DNA from 2 places in the Pseudomonas sp. GW822-FHT02G04 genome. Region 1 is predicted to be linked to the other one. Evidence: riboswitches for the same ligand, from Rfam matches in the RefSeq annotation. Region 1 holds a riboswitch; the other holds the start of a gene.

Region 1 (11,752 bases):
AGCACAGGCCAGGTACGCGCCGACCAGCGCAGCGATTTCGAAACCGCCGAGGTTGAACAAGGTTTGCAGCACATCGCCACGCTGGGCGCCATGCAACGCCAAGGCGCGTTCGATGACCTGGGCTTTATGGCTGACACCCGCCGCGTTCAGGCCGGTACCCGGCCCGGCCAGGTGCACCACCGGACAATCGAGCAAGGCACAGGCCAATGCGCTGGCTGCCGTGGTGTTGCCGATGCCCATTTCGCCACCGATGAACAACTGCGCACCTGCTGCAATGGCGCGCTGCACACTGTCGCGACCAGCCTGCAAAGCGAGTTCGCCTTGGGCCTGAGTCATCGCCGGGCCCTGGACGAAATTTGCCGTGCCCGGGCCGATGTTCAGGTGACGCACACCCGGCAGATTCAACGACGGTGTAACGGTGCCGAGGTCGACCACTTCAAGGGACGCCCCCAACTGCCGCGCCAATACGCTGATCGCCGCACCGCCGCTGACGAAGTTGTGCAGCATCTGCCCGGTGACTTCCTGCGGAAATGCCGACACCCCTTCGGCGACCACGCCATGGTCACCGGCAAAAATCGCGATCCACAGCTGATCGAGCGTTGGTTTGACCTGCCCCTGCAACCCGGCCAGTTGCACCGCCACCGCTTCGAGTTGGCCAAGGGAGCCGGCAGGCTTGGTCAGTTGCTGTTGACGCGCCTGCGCCTGTTCGACCACTTGCGCATCGATTGGCTTGCACGGGTTCAGCCACCAGGAGTGAGTCATAACGCAGTTCCTTTCAAAGTCAGGGGCAGGCCGGCGACGGTCAGGACGACACGTTGGCAGCGCTCGGCCAAGGCTTGATGCAGCCAACCGGCTTCATCGACATAGCGGCGAGTCAATTCGCCCAGCGGCACGACACCCATTCCGGTCTCGTTGCTGACAAAAATGATTTCACCCGGCAACGACGCCAGGCAGTCCAGCAAGGCTTCGCGTTCGGCCGACAGGCGCTCGGCGCTATCGAGCATCAGCAGATTGGTCAGCCACAGCGTCAGGCAATCCACCAGCAGGCAACGGTCGACACCGGCGCTTTCGCGCAGTACGCGGGCCAGCTCCAGCGGTTCTTCGATCAACGCCCACTCAGCCGGACGGCGGGCACGGTGATGGGCCACCCGCTCGTTCATTTCACCGTCCAGGGGTTGGCTGGTGGCGATGTAGGTGACGTGAAGCTGAGTGTCTGTCGCCAGCTTTTCAGCCAGACGACTTTTGCCGGAGCGGGCGCCACCGAGGATCAGTTGCAGCATGGTTCATTCCTTAAAATCTTCGATGTAACGACGGGCCTCTTCGCGGGCAAGCCTCGCTCCTACACGGAATATGCGTTTCCCCTGTAGGAGCGAGGCTTGCCCGCGAAGGCATCCTCAAAATCACCTCAAAAACCACAGAGCTCACGCAACAGCGAGGTATCCAGATGCTTCTCCACCAGATCCGCCAACCGCTCGATATCGCGCTCGCGCAACCCGTGGTAATCCACCTCTTGCACCTCCTGCAAACCAGCCCAGCGCAACAGCGCACTGCACGCCGCCGGTGACTCGAACAGGCCATGCAGGTACGTACCGAAAATCTGCCCATCGGCACTTTGCGCGCCATCGCAGCGACCATCGTCCAGCTGCACGGCGGCGTTTTCCAGCCCCGGCCCGGTGGTCACGCCGGCATGAATTTCATAGCCGCTGACCTGCGCATCTTCCAGCGCCAGACGCCCACGTACATTACGCAACTGCTTCTCTTCTTCGAGCTGCGTTTCGAACGCCAGCAAACCCAAACCGGCACTGGAACCCGGCGCGCCTTCGAGGCCCAGCGGGTCACGCACCTGCTCGCCGAGCATTTGCAGACCACCGCAGATTCCCAGCACTTTGCCGCCGTAGCGCAAGTGCCGCGCGATCGCCGTGTCCCAGCCGTTGCTGCGCAGGTACGCGAGGTCGCTGCGCACGCTTTTCGAGCCGGGGAGAATTATCAGATCGGCCGGCGGAATCGCCTGACCGAGGCCGATGAATTGCAGGTCCACTTGCGGATGCAGGCGCAGCGGATCGAAATCGGTGTGGTTGCTGATGCGCGGCAGTACCGGCACCACCACTTTGAGCACTTGCTCGGCCTTGTCGGTCTGACGCTGATCGAGGCCGTCCTCGGCCTCCAGGTGCAGGTCCATCACATAAGGCAACACGCCGATCACCGGTTTGCCGGTGCGCGCTTCCAGCCAGTCCAGCCCCGGTTGCAGCAAAGCGATGTCGCCACGAAAACGGTTGATGATGAAGCCTTTGACCCGCGCCTGTTCGCTCGGCGACAGCAGCTCCAGCGTACCGACCAAATGCGCGAAAACCCCGCCGCGATTGATGTCGGCAATCAGCACCACCGGGCAGTCCACCGCCTCGGCAAACCCCATGTTGGCGATGTCGCCGGCGCGCAGGTTGATCTCGGCCGGCGAGCCCGCCCCTTCGACCATCACCAGCGGATACGCCGCGCTCAGCCGTTCATGGGAGGCCAGCACCGCCTGCATGGCGATGGCTTTGTAGTCGTGATACGCCACAGCATTCATGGTGGTAACGGCGCGACCATGGATGATCACCTGGGCGCCGGTGTCGCTGTTGGGTTTGAGCAGCACCGGGTTCATGTCGGTGTGCGGTTCGAGGTTGGCGGCTTGCGCCTGCACCGCCTGAGCGCGACCGATCTCGCCACCGTCGGCGGTCACCGCACTGTTGAGGGCCATGTTCTGCGGTTTGAACGGCACGACGCTCACGCCTTGGCGCGTGACCCAACGACACAACGCCGTCACCAGTGTGCTTTTACCGGCGTCAGATGTGGTGCCTTGCACCATCAACGTTGTCATGGGTTTTCCTTGGCATAGGTTTGCAGGGCTTGTTCGAGGCGCGACCAGTCCGTTTCATCCGCCGGCAAACCAAAGCGCAGGCTGCTGTTGTGGGTGAACAACCGCAGCAGAATGCCGCGCCGGGCCATGAATTCATGCAGCGCTTCGGCGCGATCGGTGATCAGCCACTGGAACAACGCGCAACCGCCCTGAGGCTTGAAACCATACTGCTCAAGCAGCAGCGCCAGACGCTCGCCGGCCTCGTCAGTGCGAATGCGCTGTCGGGTGTGCCCGTCCGTATCCGTCAGGCAAGCCTGGCCCAATACGCGGGTCGGCCCACTGACCGCCCAGGGCCCGACTTGCTCGGCCAGCAGTTTGAGCAACTTGCGCTCGGCCAGCACAAACCCCAACCGCACACCAGCCAGGCCGAAAAACTTGCCGAAGGAACGCAGCACGATCAAGCCGATCTGGTTGGCGAACGGCGCCAGACTCAAATGCGGCGTGTTGTCCATAAACGCCTCGTCCACCACCAGCCAACCACCGCGCTGGGCCAACCGCGCATGCCAATCCAGCAGGCGAGCCGGGGTCAGGCTCAGGCCTGTGGGATTGTTCGGATTGACCACCACCAGCACGTCGAGGTTGTCGAGAAAGAAATCGACTTCCGACTCCAGGACTTCACGCACGACGTAACCGTTGCGACGCCAGGCTTCGGCGTGTTCGGCGTAACACGGCGACAGCACGCCGACCTTGCCGGCCCGGCGCAAACGCGGCAGCAACTGAATCGCCATTTGCGAACCGGCCACTGGCAACACCTGAGCCGCACCGTAATAGTCGCAGGCGGCCTGCTCCAGACCGTCATCGGTTTCCGGCAGGCGTGCCCAGGCCCGTAGCGGGATGTCCGGGACCGGGAATGGCCAGGGCGCAAGACCACTGGACAAGTCGAGCCAATCGGCTTCGGCGATGCCGTATTCAAGTGCCGCCTTGCGCAACCGGCCACCGTGCTCAAGCATAGAACTCAGCCCCCACGCAGAGAATCAGCAGCCATAACCATACCCCGCGCTGGACCAATTGCCAGCCTCGGTCGATGGAATCGGCATCCGCCGGCACGCCTTCGCCCAACTGCGGACGTTGATGCAGCTCGCCGTGATAAATCGCCGCCCCGCCCAACTCGACCCCCAGCGCACCGGCACCGGCCGCCATCACCGGCCCGGCATTCGGGCTGTCCCAGGTCGGCCCCTGGGTGCGCCAGCATTTCAGCGCCAGTCGGGTTTTGCCCAACAGTGCATAGGTCAACGCCACCAAGCGTGCGGGAATGTAGTTCAGAACATCGTCGATTTTCGCCGCGGCCCAGCCGAAACGCTCGAAGCGTTCGTTGCGATAACCCCACATCGCATCCAGGGTGTTGCTCAGACGATAGAGCACCACGCCGGGCGCACCCGCCACGGCAAACCAGAACAGCGCGGCGAACACCGCATCGCTGCCGTTCTCCAGCACCGATTCGGTGGCGGCGCGGGCGACTTCGGTTTTGTCCAGCTCGCTGGTCTGGCGGCTGACCAGATAACCGACGCGTGTGCGCGCCTCAACCAAATCATCGCTGCGCAGGGCCTTGGCCACCGGCTCGACATGCTCGCCGAGGCTACGCATACCAAGGGCGCAATAGAGCGCGAGAATCTCGACGATCCAGCCAACGTAAGGTGCCCAGGACAGCGCGGTGATCAGCAAGGTCAGCGGCACAACCGCCATCACCCAGGCCGTCACACCATGACTGCGCCAGCCGCGGCCAGCGGAGTTGAAACGTTGTTCGATGCGATCGGCAAAACGACCGAACGCCACCAGCGGATGCCAGCGTTTGGGTTCACCCAGCAGCGCATCCAGCGCGACCGCAGCGACACTCAACAACGCCACACTCATTGACTCACTCCCCAATAATTTTCATACAGCAACTCGTTGAGCGGACGCGCTTGCGCCCAGCCTTCGAGTACCAGCATCGGCGCTGGATAGAATTCCTTGACCGGCCCCAGGCAAAGAACGGCCAAAGGCTTGGCCCCGACCGGTAAACCCAACAGGTTCGCCAAGGCTTGCGGTTCGAACAGCGACACCCAGCCCATGCCCAGGCCTTCGGCGCGGGACGCCAGCCAAAGGTTCTGGATGGCGCAGGACAGCGAGGCCATGTCCATTTCCGGCAACGTACGACGGCCGAAGATATGCCGTTCGCGATCGTCCATCAGCGCGGCGACCAACACTTCGGCGCAGTCCTGAATACCTTCGACCTTGAGCTTCATGAATTCGTCAGAGCGCTCGCCGAGGGCTTCGGCGGTGCGGATGCGTTCTTCTTCCACCAGTTGCTGGATCTTGCCGCGCAGCGCCCGGTCGCTGATGCGGATGAATCGCCAGGGCTGCATCAGGCCGACGCTCGGTGCCTGGTGCGCGGCTTCGAGCAGGCGCCTCAGTAACTCGGGCTCGACCGTGCCGCCACTGAAGTGGCGCATGTCACGGCGTTCGCCGATGGCTCGGTAGACCGCATCGCGCTCGGCTTCGGAAAAGGCGTTTTCTGTCATGGCCTGCTCGCGATGGCGGCTTCACGATCGGGCGCCAACAACGCAGCAATCGCCGCCGGATTGGACGGAAAATAAAAGTGCACATAAGAGGCCGTCATCCGCCCCTCACGATAAACCGCCTCCGCCCCTCGCCCGCCATTGGGGCTCAGGCCACGCGCAATCGGCTCAAGCTCGGTGCTGGTCAGCGAGTGGTGATAGGTGTGCCCACGCAGCAAACCTTCGGGCAATTCCACCGCCTGCAAGGCCAACGCCGCCAGACGCTTCTGCATCACCGCATCACCGTTCAGCAAGCCAACCAGTTCAGCGCGAGCGCCCTCGACATCGGTCAACGAATCCAACAGGTACAGCATGCCGCCACACTCGGCCAGCAACGGTTTGCCCCCTGCGTGGTGATCGCGAATGGCGGTCAGCATCGGCGTGTTTTGTGACAACGCCACATGGTGCAATTCAGGGTAACCGCCCGGCAGATAAAGGCTGTCTGCCTCCGGCAACTCGCGGTCGCGGATCGGCGAGAAGAAAGACAACTCGGCGCCCATCGCCCGTAGCAGATCCAGGCTCGCGCCGTAGGTAAACGCGAAGGCTTCGTCCCGGGCCACGGCAATCCGCACACCGGCCAGCAACGGTTCGGCGGCGATCATTTCAGGCGCGGCGAACTCCACGGCCGGCGGCAACGCCACATCGCAGCTGCTGGCCAGTGAGGCGGCCGCTGCATCGAGGCGCAGATCGAGGTCATTCAGTTCGCTGGCCTGAACCAGGCCGAGATGCCGACTCGGCAATTCGATGCCGGTTTCCCGGGACAACGCGCCGTACCAGCGCAAGCCTTCTGTCAGGCTGCCTTCGAGCAATTGCGCATGACGTAGTGTGCCAACCCGGTTGGCCAACACACCGGCAAACGGCAAATCCGGCTGATAGCGCGCAAGCCCCAAGGCCAGCGCGCCAAAGGTCTGCGCCATCGCGGTGCCGTCGATCACGCCGAGCACAGGCACACCGAAATGCCGCGCAAGGTCAGCGCTGGACGGCGTACCGTCGAACAGTCCCATCACGCCTTCGATGAGGATCAGATCGGCTTCGCCAGCGGCTTCCCACAACAGCCGACGACTTTCCTGCTCGCCGACCATCCACATGTCCAGTTGATAAACCGGCGCACCACTGGCGCGCTCGAGAATCATCGGATCGAGAAAGTCCGGGCCGCATTTGAACACGCGCACCTTGCGCCCCTGATTGCGATGCAAACGGGCGAGCGCGGCGGTGACGGTGGTCTTGCCCTGACCGGAAGCCGGCGCGGCAATCAGTACCGCCGGGCAATGATGTGGTTGAATCACAACTCGACGCCTTTTTGCGCTTTGATCCCGGCCTGGAAGGCGTGCTTGATCATGCCCATTTCGGTGACGGTGTCAGCCAGTTCGATCATCTCCGGTTTGGCGCCACGGCCAGTGACCACCACATGCTGCATCGGCGGACGGGCCTGCAAGTCGCTGAGCACCTGATCGAGATCGAGGTAACCGTGCTTGAGGGCGATGTTCAACTCATCGAGTACCACCAGGCCAATCGACGGATCGCTCAACAGTTCGCGGGACACCGCCCAGGCAGCTTCGGCGGCCGCAATGTCACGCTGGCGGTCCTGGGTTTCCCAGGTGAAGCCCTCGCCCATCACATGAAAACGCACTTGCTCCGGAAAGCGCCGGAAGAACAGCTCCTCGCCGGTGCTGCTGCGCCCCTTGATGAACTGCACCACGCCGCACTGCATGCCGTGGCCCATGGAGCGCGCGAGCATGCCAAACGCCGAGCTGCTCTTGCCTTTGCCGTTGCCGCTCAGCACCAGCAGCAGACCGCATTCATTCGGCGAATTGGCGATGCGTTCGTCAATCACGGCTTTTTTGCGCAGCATGCGCGCCAGATGGCGTTCGTCACGATCGGGGGTATCAGTCATGGGGGAGCTCTCCGTTGAGGCTGGATAACGGCGGGCAGGCACAAGAATAGACGGCAAGAAGCCTGGCATCGCCCACCGTGATGCCGCTGAATGGATCAGGCCGGTCTCCGGGCTCATGAGCGGCGATTAGCCTGACTGCGCGCCTTCCCATGCCGAATTCGACACAGTGGCTCAAGACGCAGTCTTCACTCATTTACCGTTGCGGGGGCAGCGCCGGGATCGTGATCATTCTTCGCTGGAAGAAATCCACTCACCGGCTTCCCTGTTTCACTCTGTCGACCAAGGCCACAGAGCACCTGAAACAAGCCGCGAAGGTTAGAGGGTTGGGGGTGGAGCGTCAATTAAAGACAGGACGCCTTCCGGCGAATAACTGCCGTCGATCAATTATCTGACGCCAATCTTGTGCCACACTGCCAGCAGTGATATCAAAGAGCCACAACCTCATAACACAATAACAAGGGTGAGCCACATGCAAGGCATGATCATCAGCAATCCGAAGCTGGAATTCCTGCGCCCGGTGCTGGAACGCTGGTTTGACTGTATCGACCGCTACAACGCCGTGCGCGGCGATAACGATACACCTTACTGGTACGACGAAAACGCCAACCTCGGCCTGCTCTCTGCCGCGGCCTGGATGGCGGAAATGGTCACGCTGCAGCAAACACCAACGCGCAAACAGACCGAAGAAGGTGAACGTAACGCCCGCGCCGATCTGTTTATCGCCACCAGCGAAGAACGCGCATACCTGCAGGCCACCCAACGCTGGCCGCGGGTCAACAACCTGAACCTGACCCAGGCACTGGCGGACATCACCAGCGACGCGAAACGCATCAGCTACGCCAGCGACCTGAAACTCGGCTGCCTGTTTGTCGCCCCACAAAAAGCCCAGCACAGCGCCACCCCGGAAGAACTCCAGGACATGCTCGACGATCTGCAAAAGGAACACACCTGCGCGGTGGCCTGGTACTTCCCTTACGCCTACCGCAAGTTGCGCAATGAAGCCGGCAATTACCATCCGGGGATCGCCGTGTTGTTCAAGGAAGCCCGCGGCTGACGATCTGGTCGCCAAGCGAAAGCGTTTTACCTGCCATACCGCCTTCGTGGGCAAGTCGGATCGCCGCACCGCTCGCTCCTACAGCTCCGCCAGAACGATCAGGACAACCCCCTAGGGATTATGCGCCAAGTGCTCGGGTTGCAAGACGCGCTTGGCGCTCAGATAGGCTTTCTGCCAATAAGCTTTGGACAAGCTGTCCAGCTTGACCGTGCCGCCCGTAGCCGGCGCATGGACGAAGCGCCCTTCGCCGACATAGATCCCGGCATGGCTGACCTGGGAGCCGCCGTTGGTGGCGAAGAAGATCAGGTCGCCGGTTTGCAGGCCTTCCTTGCCGACGTTGGGAGCCTGCATGCCGATCATCTCGCGAGTGGAGCGCGGCAGGGAAATGCCTGCGACATCGCGATAGACGTAACCGATCAGACCGCTGCAATCGAACCCGGAATCCGGCGTGTTGCCGCCCCAGCGATAAGGCGTCCCCACCAGACCGAGCGCGCGAAACAGCACGTCTTCTGCGGCTGGGGAAAAGGCTTGGGAAGAACCGAAAACAATCGGCGCGCGAACCACCGGCGCAGGTGGCGGTGTGCGGCTGGCGCAGGCGCTGAGCAGCGCTGCGAAGAACATGAGTGCGAGGCGGGCCGACATCGTCATAAACAGAACATCCTGATCTGGCTGCGGCTTTTTTCTGCCACAAAGACAGAAAAGAAAACCGCCTGCGCAGAACGCAGGCGGTTTGCCATCAATAATAGATCAGGATTCTAGCGGCTACGCGGTAAACTTCAAGTAAGACTTTAACTTCGCCCTACAAACTGTCCGCTTACTTGCGTGCAGTGACTATTGTCGGAGCCATTGCGAGTGCACGCTTGGCTTCGATAAAGGTCTTGCTCCAGTAGCTGTCGCCCAGGCTATCGACCCGGACACCACCGCTTTTGCGGCTGCTGGAGTGGATGAACTGGTTGTCACCCAGGTAGATCCCGGCGTGACTGACACGACCGCGACGGCCATTGGTGGCGAAGAACAGCAGATCACCCGGCTTGAGGGCGCTGCGAGCCACCAGAGGAGCGTCAACGTTGATCATTTCGCGAGTGGAGCGCGGCAGGTTCATGCCGGCCTCTTCACGAAACAGATAACCGATGAAGCCGCTGCAGTCGAAGCCAGCCTCGGAGGTGCCGCCGAAACGGTAACGGGTACCGATCAGGGACATGCCACGTTCGAGGATGCTGTCGGCCAGAACCGGAAGCTGGTAAGACTTGCCGCCGGCGAAGTCTGCCATTTCTTTATCGGTGGCCAGATCGTTAGCCAGCTCTTCCTGGAAAAGAACGGAAGAAGACTGCGCGGTAACTGAATTTGAAACCTGCCGTTGTTGCTCTTGCTGGGACACTGGAGAGTGAGCAGCGCAACCGAACAACAGGGTGACGAGTGCGAGAGGCACGAGGGGTGCGAAGCGATTTAGCATGGGCACGACCGTGGCTGATAGTTGTAAAGAAGCCGAGACTATGCCCGCTATCGATCTCATTTGCAAATTCAATCGATCTTTATGTGACTTATCGGTTTCTCGTTTCCATCTAAGCGCTTAAGCCCATTTTGAATCTTTGCGCAGCCTGCTCCCCTGCAGGAAAGCGGATTTGTTGACGCCTGGAATATGCCGGAACCCGCGAAAAACCTGGATTTTACCAGCCCAGTGTCTCTTTCAGGAACGGTATTGTCAGCTTGCGCTGGGCTTGAAGAGAGGCCTGATCGAGGCGTTCAAGCAGCTCGAAAAGTGCACTCATGCTGCGGGTACCGCGAGTCAAAATAAAATGCCCGACTTCGTCAGTCAGGTGCAGGCCTCGACGGGAAGCGCGCAACTGCAAGGCACGCAATTTGTCTTCGTCAGAGAGCGGACGCATCTGGAAGATGAGTGCCAGTGTCAGCCGCGACTTGAGGTCCGCCAGCTTCACCGGTAGTTCGCGCGGGGATGTCGAGGCGGCGATCAGCAGACGCCGACCGCTGTCACGCAGACGATTGAACAGATGGAACAGCGCCTCTTCCCAATCCGCCTTGCCGGCGACCGCCTGCAAATCGTCCAGGCAAACCAGTTCGTATTGTTCGAGGTTGTCGAGAATTTCGATGCCACGGTCCATCAACTCGGCCAGCGGCAGATACACCGCCGGTTCACCCATCTGCTCGAAACGCAGGCAAGCCGCCTGCAACAAATGCGTGCGCCCTACCCCGTGCTTGCCCCAGAGGTAAATCAGGCTTTCCGTCCAGCCGGCGTCGGCTTCGCACAGCCGCTCGACATAGCCGAGTGCAGCGGCATTGGCGCCTGGGTAGTAATTGATAAAGGTGGCGTCATCACGCAGACGCACACCTAGGGGCAGCTGAATCGGTTTCATGCTGACTGAACAGTTCCAAAGGAACCGTTAGTGGCCTCTGTGTAAAGTTTGCGAAGTTTATACCCGTGAAGCTGACGGCACAATGCGACAGACCACAAGCAAAATCAAAGGTTTGCGTTAACATGCTGGTTTTATGACAGTTTCTTTGGCGGTGCATGTGACAGCCGCGCGAGGGATACGGGCAAACCCGGCGTGAAACCAGGCTGCCCGCGACGAGCGATCAAGAAGCCTTACTTCTCAGACTCGTCGACACCACCGTAGATATCCGAATCCTTATACAAATCATGCACATGGCGCACCAGGACCATGATCACCGCCGCCACCGGCAATGCCAGCAGCACACCGGTAAAGCCGAACAGCTCGCCGCCGGCCAGAATCGCAAAGATTACCGCCACCGGGTGCAGGCCGATCCGGTCACCCACCAACAACGGCGTCAGAACCATACCTTCCAGCGCCTGGCCGACCATGAACACCGCGACGATACCGATCATGGGATACAGATCGCCACCGAACTGGAACAGGCCGGCAATCAACGCCGCGCCAATCCCGATGACGAACCCCATGTACGGCACGATCGCCGCCAGACCGGCAATCAGACCGATCAATAGCCCCAGCTCCAGCCCGACGATCATCAAGCCAGCGGCGTAGATCACACCCAGCGCCAGCATCACCAGCAACTGCCCGCGCACGAACGCCCCAAGCACTTCATGGCATTCCCCGGCCAGGGACAGGACCCGCTCTTCACGATCACGCGGCAGCAGGCTGCGGATCTTGGCCATCATCAGGTCCCAGTCGCGCAGCAGATAAAAACTCACCACCGGGATCAACACCAGATTGGCCAGCCAGCCAATCAGCGCAAGGCCTGAAGCCGTCGCCTGACTGAGCACCACGCCGACAATGTCGGTGGTCTGGCCCATGTGCTCGCTGATCGCCGCCTTGAGCTTGTCGAACTTCCAGAAGCCCTCCGACAAACCCAACTTCGATTGCGCCCACGGCAACGCG
Region 2 (11,752 bases), on a different contig from region 1:
CGAAGGCAAACAGGTTATCGACCGTCGCCGCCAGTTCGAACGCGCCTTTATAGCCATGACGCTTGACCCCGTCGATCCATTTCGGATTGGCCGCCCGGGAACGGATCACCCGGTTCAGCTCTTCCTTCAATGTGCGGACCTTCGGCAAGTCCGGCTGACTGTGGTCGCCGTGATAACTGGCCGCCGCTGCACCGCTGAGGCTTTCGACGGCCGCCAGCATGCCACCCTGGAACTGGTAATAGTCGTTGGAATCGAGCAAGTCGTGCTCGCGGTTGTCCTGGTTTTGCAGCACGGCCTGCACCTGGCTCAGACGCTGGGCGAACTGCTCGCGTGCGGCGGTGCCTTCATCGGAGCCGCCGTAAGCGTAGCCGCCCCAGTTCAGGTAAACCTCGGCCAGGTCTTCGCGGCTTTGCCACAAACGACCGTCGATAGCGCCTTGTACGCCGGCACCGTAAGCACCCGGTTTGGCTCCGAAGATCCGCCAGCCGGCCTGCCGCCCGGCCGCTTCTTCATCCAGACCGGACTCCAGCAGCGCCTCGCGCTCAGAGCGAACCTTGGCCGCCAACGGGTTGAGATCCTCCGGTTCATCCAGCGCGGCGACTGCTTGCACGGCGGCGTCGAACAAACGAATCAGGTTGGCAAATGCATCGCGGAAGAATCCGGAGACGCGCAAGGTCACGTCCACCCGCGGCCGATCCAGCAGGCTCAACGGCAGAATCTCGAAGTCGTCGACCCGCTGACTGCCCGTCGCCCATACCGGCCGCACGCCCATCAAGGCCATGGCCTGGGCAATGTCGTCGCCGCCGGTGCGCATGGTCGCGGTGCCCCAGACCGACAGACCGAGCTGACGCAAGTGATCGCCATGATCCTGCAAATGTCGCTCAAGTATCAGGTTCGCGGATTGAAAACCGATGCGCCACGCCGTGGTGGTCGGCAGGTTGCGCACGTCCACCGAATAGAAATTGCGCCCGGTAGGCAACACGTCCAGCCGTCCGCGACTCGGCGCACCGCTCGGCCCGGCCGGGACGAATCGCCCGCTGAGGGCGTCCAGCAGGCCGCGCATTTCCGCCGGGCCGCAGGCGTCCAGACGCGGGGCGACGACCTCGCGCAAACTGTCGATGATCGCGCTCACGTCGGACCAATCTGCCTCCTGTGGGAGCGGGTCTAGGTGGTGAGGGGCCTTGTGGCGAGGGGGCTTGCCCCCGTTGGACTGCGCAGCAGTCCCGTTTTTTGGGGCCGCTTCGCGACCCAACGGGGGCAAGCCCCCTCGCCACAAAGGCTCGCTCCCACACGGGCCAGGCTCGGCATTCAACGTCCGCGAGATTAGTTGCGCGGCGAACAGTTCCAGACGCTCACGAGTATCCCCCGCCGTGCGCCACAGCTCATCACTGATCGACTGCAAGGCATCCGGCCGAGGACGGTTCCAAGGCTCAGCCAACACGCAATCCAGCGGATCGAAGCCCAGCTCGAACGCCTTGGCCAGTGCCCGCAGCACGCTCGATTGCGCGCCACGGCCGTCGCCGCGAGGAATGCGCAGCAAGGCCAATAAGGTATCGATGCGCAATTGCCCGGTCGGCGATTCGCCAAACACGTGCAGGCCATCGCGAATCTGCGACTCCTTCAAGTCGCACAGGTAGGTGTCCAGGCGCGGCAACCAGATCGCCGCGTCGGCATCGCTGTCGAGTTGCTCGTCCAGTTGCAGTTCACGGTCAATGTGCGTATCGCGCACCAGCTGCAAAATGTCGCGCTGCAGTTCCCGGGCGCGGCGTGGATCAAGCAACTGCGCTTCGTAATATTCGTCGGCCAGCAATTCGAGATTGCGCAGCGGGCCGTAGGTTTCGGCGCGGGTCAGCGGCGGCATCAGGTGATCGATGATCACCGCTTGCGTACGGCGCTTGGCCTGGGCGCCCTCGCCCGGGTCGTTGACGATGAACGGATAGATGTTCGGCAGCGGCCCGAGCAGCGCGTCGGGCCAGCAGTTTTCCGACAATCCGACGCCCTTGCCCGGCAGCCATTCGAGGTTGCCGTGCTTGCCGACATGGATCACGCCGTGGGCGCCATAGGTGTTGCGCAACCAGAAGTAGAACGCCAGATAACCGTGGGGCGGCACCAGGTCCGGGTCGTGATAGACCGCGCTCGGGTCAACCTGATAACCCCGCGCGGGTTGAATGCCGACGAAGGTCAGGCCGAAGCGCAATCCGGCAATCATCATTCGCCCGCCACGGAACATCGGATCGCTTTCGGGCGTGCCCCAACGTTGCAGCACCGCCTCGCGATTGGCTTCGGGCAGTGCGTTGAACATCAAAAAGTAATCATCCAGCGCCAGGCTTTGCTGGCACGGACGTTGATCGATGGTGTCCAGGTCATTGCTGACACCACCAAGCAGTTGCTGGATCAGCGCGGTGCCGCTGTCCGGCAACTCGGCCGGCAACGGATAACCTTCGGCGTACAGGGCACGCAGGATGTTCAGCGCCGCGGCCGGGGTGTCGAGACCGACGCCATTACCGATGCGCCCATCACGAGTCGGGTAGTTGGCGAGGATCAGGGCGATGCGTTTTTCGCTGTTGGGCAGCCGCGCCAGATCGATCCAGCGCCGCGCCAGTTCAGCGACAAAATCCATGCGTTCCGGTTGTGGTCGATAGCAAACCACATCGGACTGACTGCGCTCGCTGCGCCACGCCAAATCCTTGAAGCTGATCGGCCGACTGATGATTCGCCCGTCCAGCTCCGGCAGTGCGATGTGCATCGCCAAGTCACGGGGACCGAGGCCTTGCTCGCTGGCACGCCAACCGGGCTCATTGTCCTGGGCGCAGATCGCCTGAATCACCGGGATGTTGCGACGAAACGGCCGCAGGTGCGGCGCTTCAGGGCTGGACTGGGCGAAACCGGTGGTGTTCAGAATCACCCCCGCCTCGACTTCATCCAGCAAATCCTCGACCACCGCCAGGCAGCCGGGCTCTTTCAGACTGGCCAGCGCAATCGGTAACGGGTTGAGCCCCGCCACCTGCAAACGCTGGCAGAAAATATCGATGAAACCGGTGTTCGCCGCCTGCAAGTGCGAGCGGTAAAACAACACCGCCGCCACCGGTTGATCAGCCTGCCAGTCGGCTTGCCAATCCTGAAGGTGCGCGGGGCTTTTTTGCGGGTGGTAGATCGCAGTGCGCGGCAGGGTTTGCGGCTCGGACCATGGATAGTCGCGACCCAGCCAGCGACTGGCGAGGCAGCGAAACAGGTCGAGCGCATTGGCCATGCCGCCCTGACGCAGGAAGTGCCAGAGCCGGTCGCGGTCTTCGGGGGGCACGGTGCTCAGGTCGCTGAGTTCCGGGTCCGGACGATCGTCGCCCGGCACCAGAATCAGCTGCACGCCGCGCTGGGACAATTCCACCAGACGCTCGATGCCGTAACGCCAATAGGCGATGCCGCCGTGCAGTGAGATCAGAATCACCTTGGCGTGGCGCAACACCTCATCAACGTAGAGATCCACCGAGGCGTGATTCTGCACCTGCATCGGGTTAGCCAGACGCAGGCTCGGGTAATCGTCGGGCAGCTGCTGCGCCGCCTCGGCGAGCAACGCCAGACTGGAATCGCCGCTGCACAGGATCACCAGCTCGGCGGGGGTTTGTCCAAGGTCGGCAATGTTGTCATCCGACACGAAACCGCCGGGCTGGGTCCTGAGCAGGTGCATGGGTTAAACGCTGAGCGCAGCGCGCAATTGCGCTTCAAGTTGAACGGCGTCCAGCGCCTGACCGATCAACACCAGACGGGTGGTGCGTGTCTCCTCGGCGCCCCACTGACGGTCGAAGTGCTTGTCGAAACGCGTGCCCACGCCCTGAATCAACAGGCGCATCGGCTTGTTCGGCACCGCTGCGAAACCTTTGACCCGCAGGATGCCGTGCTGCACCACCAGTTGTGTCAGCGCGTCCATCAACAGGCTTTCGTCGGCTTGTGGCAGTTCGATGGAGATGGAGTCAAACGCGTCATGGTCGTGATCATGATCGTCTTCACCTTCATGGTGATGATCGTGATGGCTGTGGCGGCTGTCGATGTGTTCTTCGGAACCGGCACCGAGGCCGATCAACACGTCCAGTGGCAGGCGACCGCTGCTGGCTTCGATGACTTTCACCGCCGGCGGCAGCTCTTCGGCGACTTCCAGGCGCACGCGGGCCAGGTCTGCGGCGCTGATCAGGTCGGCCTTGTTGAGAATCACCAGGTCGGCGCTGGCCAGTTGGTCGGCGAACAGTTCGTGCAGCGGCGATTCGTGGTCCAGGTTCGGGTCGAGCTTGCGCTGGGCGTCCACTTGATCCGGGAACGCCGCGAAGGTGCCAGCCGCGACGGCCGGGCTGTCGACCACGGTGATCACCGCGTCAACGGTGCAGGCGCTGCGGATTTCCGGCCACTGGAAGGCTTGAACCAAAGGCTTTGGCAGGGCCAGGCCCGAGGTTTCGATGAGGATGTGGTCGAGATCGCCGCGGCGAGCAACCAACTCGCGCATCACCGGGAAGAACTCTTCCTGCACGGTGCAGCACAGGCAGCCGTTGGCCAATTCATAGACGCGACCGCTGGCCTCTTCTTCAGTGCAGCCGATCGAGCATTGCTTGAGGATCTCGCCGTCGATGCCCAGCTCGCCGAACTCGTTGACGATCACCGCGATGCGACGACCCTGGGCGTTGTCGAGCATGTGCCGCAGCAAGGTGGTTTTGCCCGAGCCGAGGAAGCCGGTAACGATGGTGACGGGGAGTTTGGCCAGTGTTTTCATCGGATGCCCTTTGGCAAGGTGGCGGGCATACGGGACGACAACCGGCAACGCGGGCGCGCGTGCCTGAAGAGTTCGCCACCGGATCACCCCGCCCGGTTGAAAGTGAGAATCTGTGTCGAGGCAGGTCTCCTGGCTGACGGTGCGCCGGGCGGGTCAGCCTGGCATTCGCTGCGCCTTCCCGCGAACCCGTTGCACAGGGTTTGCAGTGGCGTGGCAGCGAACATCACCGTTCACAGTTGCGGGGGCAGCCGCGGCATCGACCGCGTTCCCTTCTTAGCTTCGGCAGACGCCGAAGAACCTCGAAAGCGCAAGGCTACGCATCGTGTGGGGGCGGGTCAATGTCTTGTCGGCGAATGCGATCACCTGTGGCGAGGGGGCTTGCCTGTGGCGAGGGGGCAAGCTCCCTCGCCACAGGTATTGGGTGTCAGGTGAGAACCCTTGCCAATTGACTCCCCGCCCTCGCCCATGCTCTCCTACACGCCTTGTTACGGGTGCCCTTCACAGGGTGAAACGGGAAACCGGTGAATCATGTGCTTTACTCTAAAGCCATGTCAGTCCGGTGCTGCCCCCGCAACGGTAAGCGAGTGAAGCGTCAGATCCACTGTGCCGGTCATACGGCATGGGAAGGTGATGCTTGCAGGTTTCGGCGTTAGCCCAGCCCCTCGCGAGCCCGGAGACCGGCCCGCAACACAAAGTGACTTTTACGTTCACTGAATAACAAACCCGCGGTGGGCGGGCGCTGTTCGAAATCTCTGCGAGCCCTTGGCGTGCGGAGGTTTTTTCGCGCTCTATTCACCCGCTGACAGACCAGAGGGAAGCGCCATGTCGATCATCAGCAGCACCGGCCACGCAACGGCCAGCACCACCACAACCCTGACTCAACGCCTGACCGCCGCCGTGTGTGCGTCGATCCTTGGCGCGTGCCTTGTGTATTTCGCTGGTTTCTCGCACATCGAAGCGGTGCACAACGCCGCGCACGATACCCGTCACAGCTCCGCCTTTCCGTGCCATTGAGACCTGCTGAGATGATCAAGCGTATTGCGCAAACCGCAGGTTTCACCGGGCTGCTGGCCGCCCTGCTATTGACCCTGCTGCAAAGCTTTTGGGTCGCCCCGCTGATTTTGCAGGCCGAGACCTATGAAAAATCCGAGCCGGCCGCTGTTGAAATCCACGAGCACGCCGCGGGCGTAGTCGCTCACACCCACGATGCCGAAGCCTGGGAACCGGAAGACGGCTGGCAGCGCGTGCTGTCCACTACCGGCGGCAACCTGGTGGTAGCCGTCGGTTTCGCCTTGATGCTCGCCGGTCTCTACACCCTGCGCGCACCGACCAAAACCTCTCAGGGCCTGCTCTGGGGCCTGGCCGGTTATGCGACGTTCGTGCTGGCACCGACCCTCGGCCTGCCACCTGAGTTGCCGGGCACTGCCGCGGCTGATCTGGCGCAACGGCAAATCTGGTGGATCGGCACTGCCGCGTCCACGGCCGTCGGCATCGCGCTGATCGTGTTCAGCCGTCACTGGCTGATGAAAGTCCTTGGCGTGGCGATCCTGGCCGTGCCGCATGTGATCGGCGCACCGCAACCGGAAGTCCATTCGATGCTGGCGCCGGAAGCCCTGGAAGCGCAATTCAAAATCGCTTCGCAGCTGACCAACGTGGCGTTCTGGCTGGCCCTGGGCCTGATCAGCGCCTGGTTGTTCCGCCGCAAAAGCGATGGCCATTACAGCGCATGACTGACGTCAGCGCAGCGCCGACCCTGGTGGTCGGCCTGGGCTGCCAGCGCGGCTGCCCCGTCAGCACGCTGCGGGCGCTGCTCGATCAGGCGCTACAGGCCCATCAAATCGGGCTCAGTGAGATCAAGGCCTTGGCCAGCATCGACCTGAAGCGCGAAGAACCTGGGCTGATCGAACTGGCCGAACAGCTGGCGTTGCCGTTGATGTACTTCAGCAGCGAACAATTGGCGGCCTATCAAGCGCAACTGAGCCACCACTCGGACATCGCGTTTGAACGCACCGGTTGCTACGGCGTGGCGGAAAGCGCCGCACTGGCCCTGGCCGAACAACTGGCCCAGGCACCGGCAAAGTTGCTGATTCCACGACAAAAATACGCCCAGGCCACCCTGGCATTGGCCAGCGCCGCGTAAAATCCCCGATAATCCCCGCCCTCGATCATGAGCATTCTTCATCTGAAGCATGCCCAAGCCCTATTTCTGACAGGAAACGACGATGACCGTCTACTTCATTGGCGCCGGCCCCGGCGACCCGGAACTGATCACCGTCAAAGGCCAGCGGCTGATTCGTAGCTGCCCGGTCATCATCTATGCCGGCTCCCTGGTCCCCGCCGCCGTGCTGGAAGGCCACCGGGCCGAACAGGTGGTCAACAGCGCCGAACTGCACCTGGAACAGATCGTCGAGCTGATCAAGACCGCCCACGCCAACGGCCAGGACGTGGCCCGGGTGCACTCCGGCGACCCGAGCCTGTACGGCGCGATCGGCGAGCAGATTCGCTACTTGCGTGAACTCGACATCCCTTTCGAAATCGTTCCCGGCGTTACTGCCACCGCCGCCTGCGCGGCCCTTTTGGGTGCCGAACTGACCCTGCCGGACGTGTCACAGAGCGTGATTCTGACCCGTTACACCGACAAGACCGCGATGCCGGCTGGCGAAGAGCTGGGCAGCCTGGCGCAGCACGGAGCGACCATGGCGATCCACCTGGGGGTCAATCATCTGGAGAAGATCCTTGCCGAACTGCTGCCGCATTACGGCGCCGACTGCCCGATCGCGGTAATTCACCGGGCGACCTGGCCGGATCAGGATTGGGTGGTGGGGACGCTTGCGGACATTGCGCAGAAGGTCCAGGCCAAGGGTTTTCGCCGGACGGCGCTGATTCTGGTGGGTCGGGTGCTGGGCAGCGATCACTTCAGTGAGTCGTCGCTGTATCGCGCGGGGCATGCGCACCTCTACAGACCCTGAGATGATCATTCCCACGCTCCGCGTGGGAATGCAGCCCGAGACGCTCCGCGTCCCAAGAGCAGACGCAGAGCGTCCGTTGAGGCATTCCCACGCAGAGCGTGGGAACGATCAAAAAAAACGGCACTCACGGGTGCCGTTTTTTCGTTTCTGCAGCGAACACCTTACTTAGTAGTAGGCGTTTTCTTTCTGCGTGTGGTCGGTCACGTCACGTACACCCTTGAGCTCGGGAATGCGCTCGAGCAAGGTGCGCTCGATGCCTTCCTTCAGGGTGACGTCTGCCTGGCCGCAGCCCTGGCAACCGCCGCCGAACTTCAACACGGCGATGCCGTCTTCGACCACATCGATCAGGCTGACCTGACCGCCGTGGCTGGCCAGCCCCGGGTTGATCTCGGTTTGCAGGTAGTAGTTGATGCGCTCGTTGACCGGGCTATCGGCGTTGACCATCGGGACCTTGGCATTTGGCGCCTTGATGGTCAGTTGGCCGCCCATGCGGTCGGTGGCGTAGTCGACTACCGCATCGTCCAGAAACGCTTCGCTGAACGAGTCGATATAAGCGGTGAAGCTTTTGAGCCCCAACGCCGTGTCTTCAGGTTTTTCTTCGCCCGGCTTGCAGTAGGCAATGCAGGTTTCGGCGTACTGGGTGCCAGGCTGGGTAATAAAGACGCGGATGCCGATACCCGGGGTGTTCTGCTTGGACAGCAGATCAGCCAGGTAATCATGGGCGGCGTCGGTAATGGTAATAGCGGTCATGGAAACTCCTCGCAGGCTTGGACGCAGTTTACGCCAATCGACGCGCCGCACAAAGTCCTAGTATTTTTGTCGGGAAAGCAGCCATCAGAGATTCTCGTAGCGATTCATGTCCAGCACGCCCTCTTCCACCGGATCGGTGTCGTGGATGTATCGGCTCAGATCATGGAAATACCGCCAGAACTGCGGATGACTGCGGCGAATGCCCCAGCGCTCGACGATTTTCTCGAAACTGGCAGCGTCTTTGGCGTTTTCCATCTCGTCGACGAACGCGGGCACTTGCCCGGCCGGGATGTTGAACATGAAGTTCGGGTAGCTGCTCAGAACACCCGGATAGATCGTCAACGTGTCGAGCCCCGGCTGATAACGCAGCGACTCCCCGAGCAGGAACGCCACGTTGCTGTGGGCGCGGTTGCGCAACAGGCTGTAGACCTCGCGCTTGCCGCTTGGGGTCTCGATGCGCAACATCGTGGCTTCCGGCAACTGATCGATGACTTTCAAACCGGCGGCCGGGCGCGACGTCAGGCGGCTCAGGGCCTGTTCGGCGTTCTGCAATGCCAGATCGATGTTCGGCCGCGAGCAGTAAGCGCCGTCGCAGCGGTTGATCGGATCGGGCCTGGCATTGAGTTCGCCGTAACGGGACAGCAACTGCAAGGCGAAATCGCGTTTCGGGTCGTTTTCGTCCAGCGTCAGCGCCGTCGGCTTGTCGTTGTCGATGTCCTCGTAATCCAGCCACATCTTGAACTTGCCGCTGTTCTGGTACCAATCGTCGAGATAGCTGTCCCGTGAGCTGGCCGGCATCAGGCGCAGGAAGTTCTGCTCGGCGCCGTTGCGGATCAGGTCGAAGTACAGCCGGGTCTGGGCCTGATGGGACACGTTACCGAACACATCGAAGTTGACCGCCAACTGGTAATAGGTGCGTTCCAGCAATGGGTAATCGAACAGCCACATCGTCTGCGGCACGTCGCCGATCAGGCCCTTGGTCACCGAGGCGCTGTCGAAATGCCGAAAGATACTCAGCAGTGCGTTGTCATTGCCGGCCCACAGGGTCGACCAGCTCGGCGCCGGCAAGTCGGCATAGCTGTCCCGGCGCAGGGCCTCATATTCGTTACGTTTGTTGCGGTAGTCGTGCCACAGGCTCAGGACGCTGCCGACGTCATCGTTCTGCCCCGGCATCGCCAGCAACGGCGTAGCCTGGCCGCGATATTTCGGGTCGGTGATGTAAAGGTCATGCTCCGGAGCCTGGAACAGTGCCCAGAAGTTGTCGCGAATCACGTCGGTGGCGATCTGGCCCCGGCAGACCGGGCCGCGAATAAAGGTGCGCACGAAGTATTCGGCGTTATCGAGCATGAACTGATAGCGCGCCTGGGCCGGGATCGCCTCGAACGTGGCAAACGGATTGGCCCGCCGCTCCGGCCCGTAGCCCGGTAAGGCGTGGACCTGCCAGTTGCCGTTGTAAAACAGGCTCTTGATCCGCGCCATCTTCGCCGCGCTCAGCGGGTAGGTGATGTGGGTCTTGTGCACGATCACGCCTTGCACCGGCCACAGACGGTAATAGACCTGGGTGCCCGGGTCGTCATTCGGACGGCGGGTGTTGATCAGGTCGATGGGCTGCCCCGTCGGCGTGCGCGAACGTACCCACTGAAAGAAATGCCCCGGCTCGCCGTCCTTGAAATAGATATGGGCCAAGAACCAGTGCTCGAACAACCAGCGCCCGACCAGACTCTCCCGGGCACCCGGCGAATTCAACAGGTTTTCCCACTGCACCACTTGCAAGGCCTCCTTGGCGCTGGGCACCAGGCCCTGCTGGTCGATCGGCGCGCCGGAGGCCAGCCAGCGCTGCAGTGTCTGGTATTGCTGATCGGTCAGGCCGGTGACTGCCAGCGGCATGCCCTCTTGCGGATGGGAGCTGGCGTAGCCGTCGAACTCTGCCGGCATGGCGCACAGGTTTTCCCGGTTCAGGCCCAGGACGATGTCTTCCGGTAGCTTGGCATTGGGTTGCAACGGGGTTTTGTGCCCCAGCTCAAGCATCCGCGCCATCAGTGCCGCCTGACTGCCTTGGGCGTCGAGCACCGAGTAGAAGCCCTTTTGCTGCCATGCACGTTTGCCGAAGGCGTCGTAAAACAACCGGGTCGGCGCGGCGGCCTTGCTGCGTTCGCCATCATAGACCGGCGCCTTCGTCGCGCCTCGGGCCGCCCCTTCGCCGCTGCCCAGGTTGAGCTGACAAGCGGAGTCGTAGCAGGCATGGCAGGCCACGCACTTTTCGGTGAAGATCGGTTGAATGTCGCGAACGTAGGAAATGTCCGGACCTTGCGCAGCGGCGCCCCCGCTTAAAAACAGCATCAATAGGCTGGTGACGACGCGATACGACATATCCCTGGTCCTGATCATGAGAAAACGCCGCGATTCTACCGGTCTGGCCTGCGCACCAACATGAGCGATATTCATGCAAAACCGGCACATGCTCCAAAAGCACGCAGGTTTGTTATTATCCCGGCCCTTCGTCATGGCCTTACCGAGTAGTCCAAATGTCCGATCGCAGCGTTCGCCTTCAAGCTCTCAAGCACGCCCTCAAAGAGCGCATCCTGATTCTCGACGGCGGCATGGGGACAATGATCCAGAGCTACAAGCTCGAGGAACAGGATTACCGTGGCAAACGCTTCGCCGACTGGCCGAGCGATGTCAAAGGCAACAACGACTTGTTGGTACTGACCCGCCCGGACGTGATTGGTGGCATCGAGAAAGCCTACCTGGATGCCGGCGCCGACATTCTGGAAACCAACACCTTCAACGCCACCCGGATTTCCATGGCCGATTACGGCATGGAAGAACTGGCCTACGAACTGAACGTAGAAGGGGCACGCCTGGCCCGCAAGATTGCCGATGCGAAAACCCTCGAGAACCCGGACAAGCCGCGTTTCGTCGCCGGCGTGCTCGGCCCGACCAGCCGTACCTGCTCGCTGTCGCCTGACGTGAACAACCCCGGCTACCGCAACGTGACCTTCGATGAACTGGTGGAAAACTACACCGAGGCCACCAAAGGCCTGATCGAAGGCGGCGCCGACCTGATCCTGATCGAAACCATTTTCGACACCCTCAACGCCAAAGCGGCGATCTTCGCCGTGCAAGGGGTTTACGAAGAGCTGGGCGTCGAGCTGCCGATCATGATTTCCGGCACCATCACCGACGCCTCCGGCCGCACCCTATCCGGCCAGACCACCGAAGCGTTCTGGAACTCCGTGGCCCACGCCAAGCCGATTTCCGTCGGCCTGAACTGCGC

The links. Region 1 has a riboswitch for cobalamin ahead of cobO (cob(I)yrinic acid a,c-diamide adenosyltransferase). Riboswitches for the same ligand answer to the same signal wherever they lie in the genome.
Region 2: linked by a shared signal. The riboswitch ahead of AC1RO5_RS01230 (CbtB domain-containing protein) and the one ahead of cobO (cob(I)yrinic acid a,c-diamide adenosyltransferase) in region 1 are both predicted to bind cobalamin.

The regions. Positions count from the first base shown of each region.
Region 1 covers NZ_JBXANU010000022.1:93,639-105,390, reverse strand. Annotated here, with positions in the region: gene cobT (nicotinate-nucleotide--dimethylbenzimidazole phosphoribosyltransferase) at 1-762, opposite strand, end outside; gene cobU (bifunctional adenosylcobinamide kinase/adenosylcobinamide-phosphate guanylyltransferase) at 759-1,280, opposite strand; gene AC1RO5_RS23600 (cobyric acid synthase) at 1,406-2,857, opposite strand; gene cobD (threonine-phosphate decarboxylase CobD) at 2,854-3,846, opposite strand; gene cbiB (adenosylcobinamide-phosphate synthase CbiB) at 3,839-4,747, opposite strand; gene bluB (5,6-dimethylbenzimidazole synthase) at 4,744-5,394, opposite strand; gene AC1RO5_RS23580 (cobyrinic acid a,c-diamide synthase CobB) at 5,391-6,716, opposite strand; gene cobO (cob(I)yrinic acid a,c-diamide adenosyltransferase) at 6,713-7,324, opposite strand; cobalamin riboswitch at 7,406-7,639, opposite strand; gene AC1RO5_RS23570 (hypothetical protein) at 7,794-8,378, shown strand; gene AC1RO5_RS23565 (C40 family peptidase) at 8,490-9,026, opposite strand; gene AC1RO5_RS23560 (C40 family peptidase) at 9,193-9,831, opposite strand; gene hda (DnaA regulatory inactivator Hda) at 10,046-10,750, opposite strand; gene AC1RO5_RS23550 (AI-2E family transporter) at 10,981-11,752, opposite strand, start outside.
Region 2 covers NZ_JBXANU010000001.1:252,789-264,540, reverse strand. Annotated here, with positions in the region: gene cobN (cobaltochelatase subunit CobN) at 1-3,685, opposite strand, end outside; gene cobW (cobalamin biosynthesis protein CobW) at 3,689-4,756, opposite strand; cobalamin riboswitch at 4,859-5,073, opposite strand; cobalamin riboswitch at 5,229-5,456, shown strand; gene AC1RO5_RS01230 (CbtB domain-containing protein) at 5,579-5,770, shown strand; gene AC1RO5_RS01225 (CbtA family protein) at 5,782-6,486, shown strand; gene AC1RO5_RS01220 (cobalamin biosynthesis protein) at 6,483-6,896, shown strand; gene cobM (precorrin-4 C(11)-methyltransferase) at 6,979-7,725, shown strand; gene nfuA (Fe-S biogenesis protein NfuA) at 7,891-8,475, opposite strand; gene AC1RO5_RS01205 (fatty acid cis/trans isomerase) at 8,560-10,845, opposite strand; gene metH (methionine synthase) at 11,001-11,752, shown strand, end outside.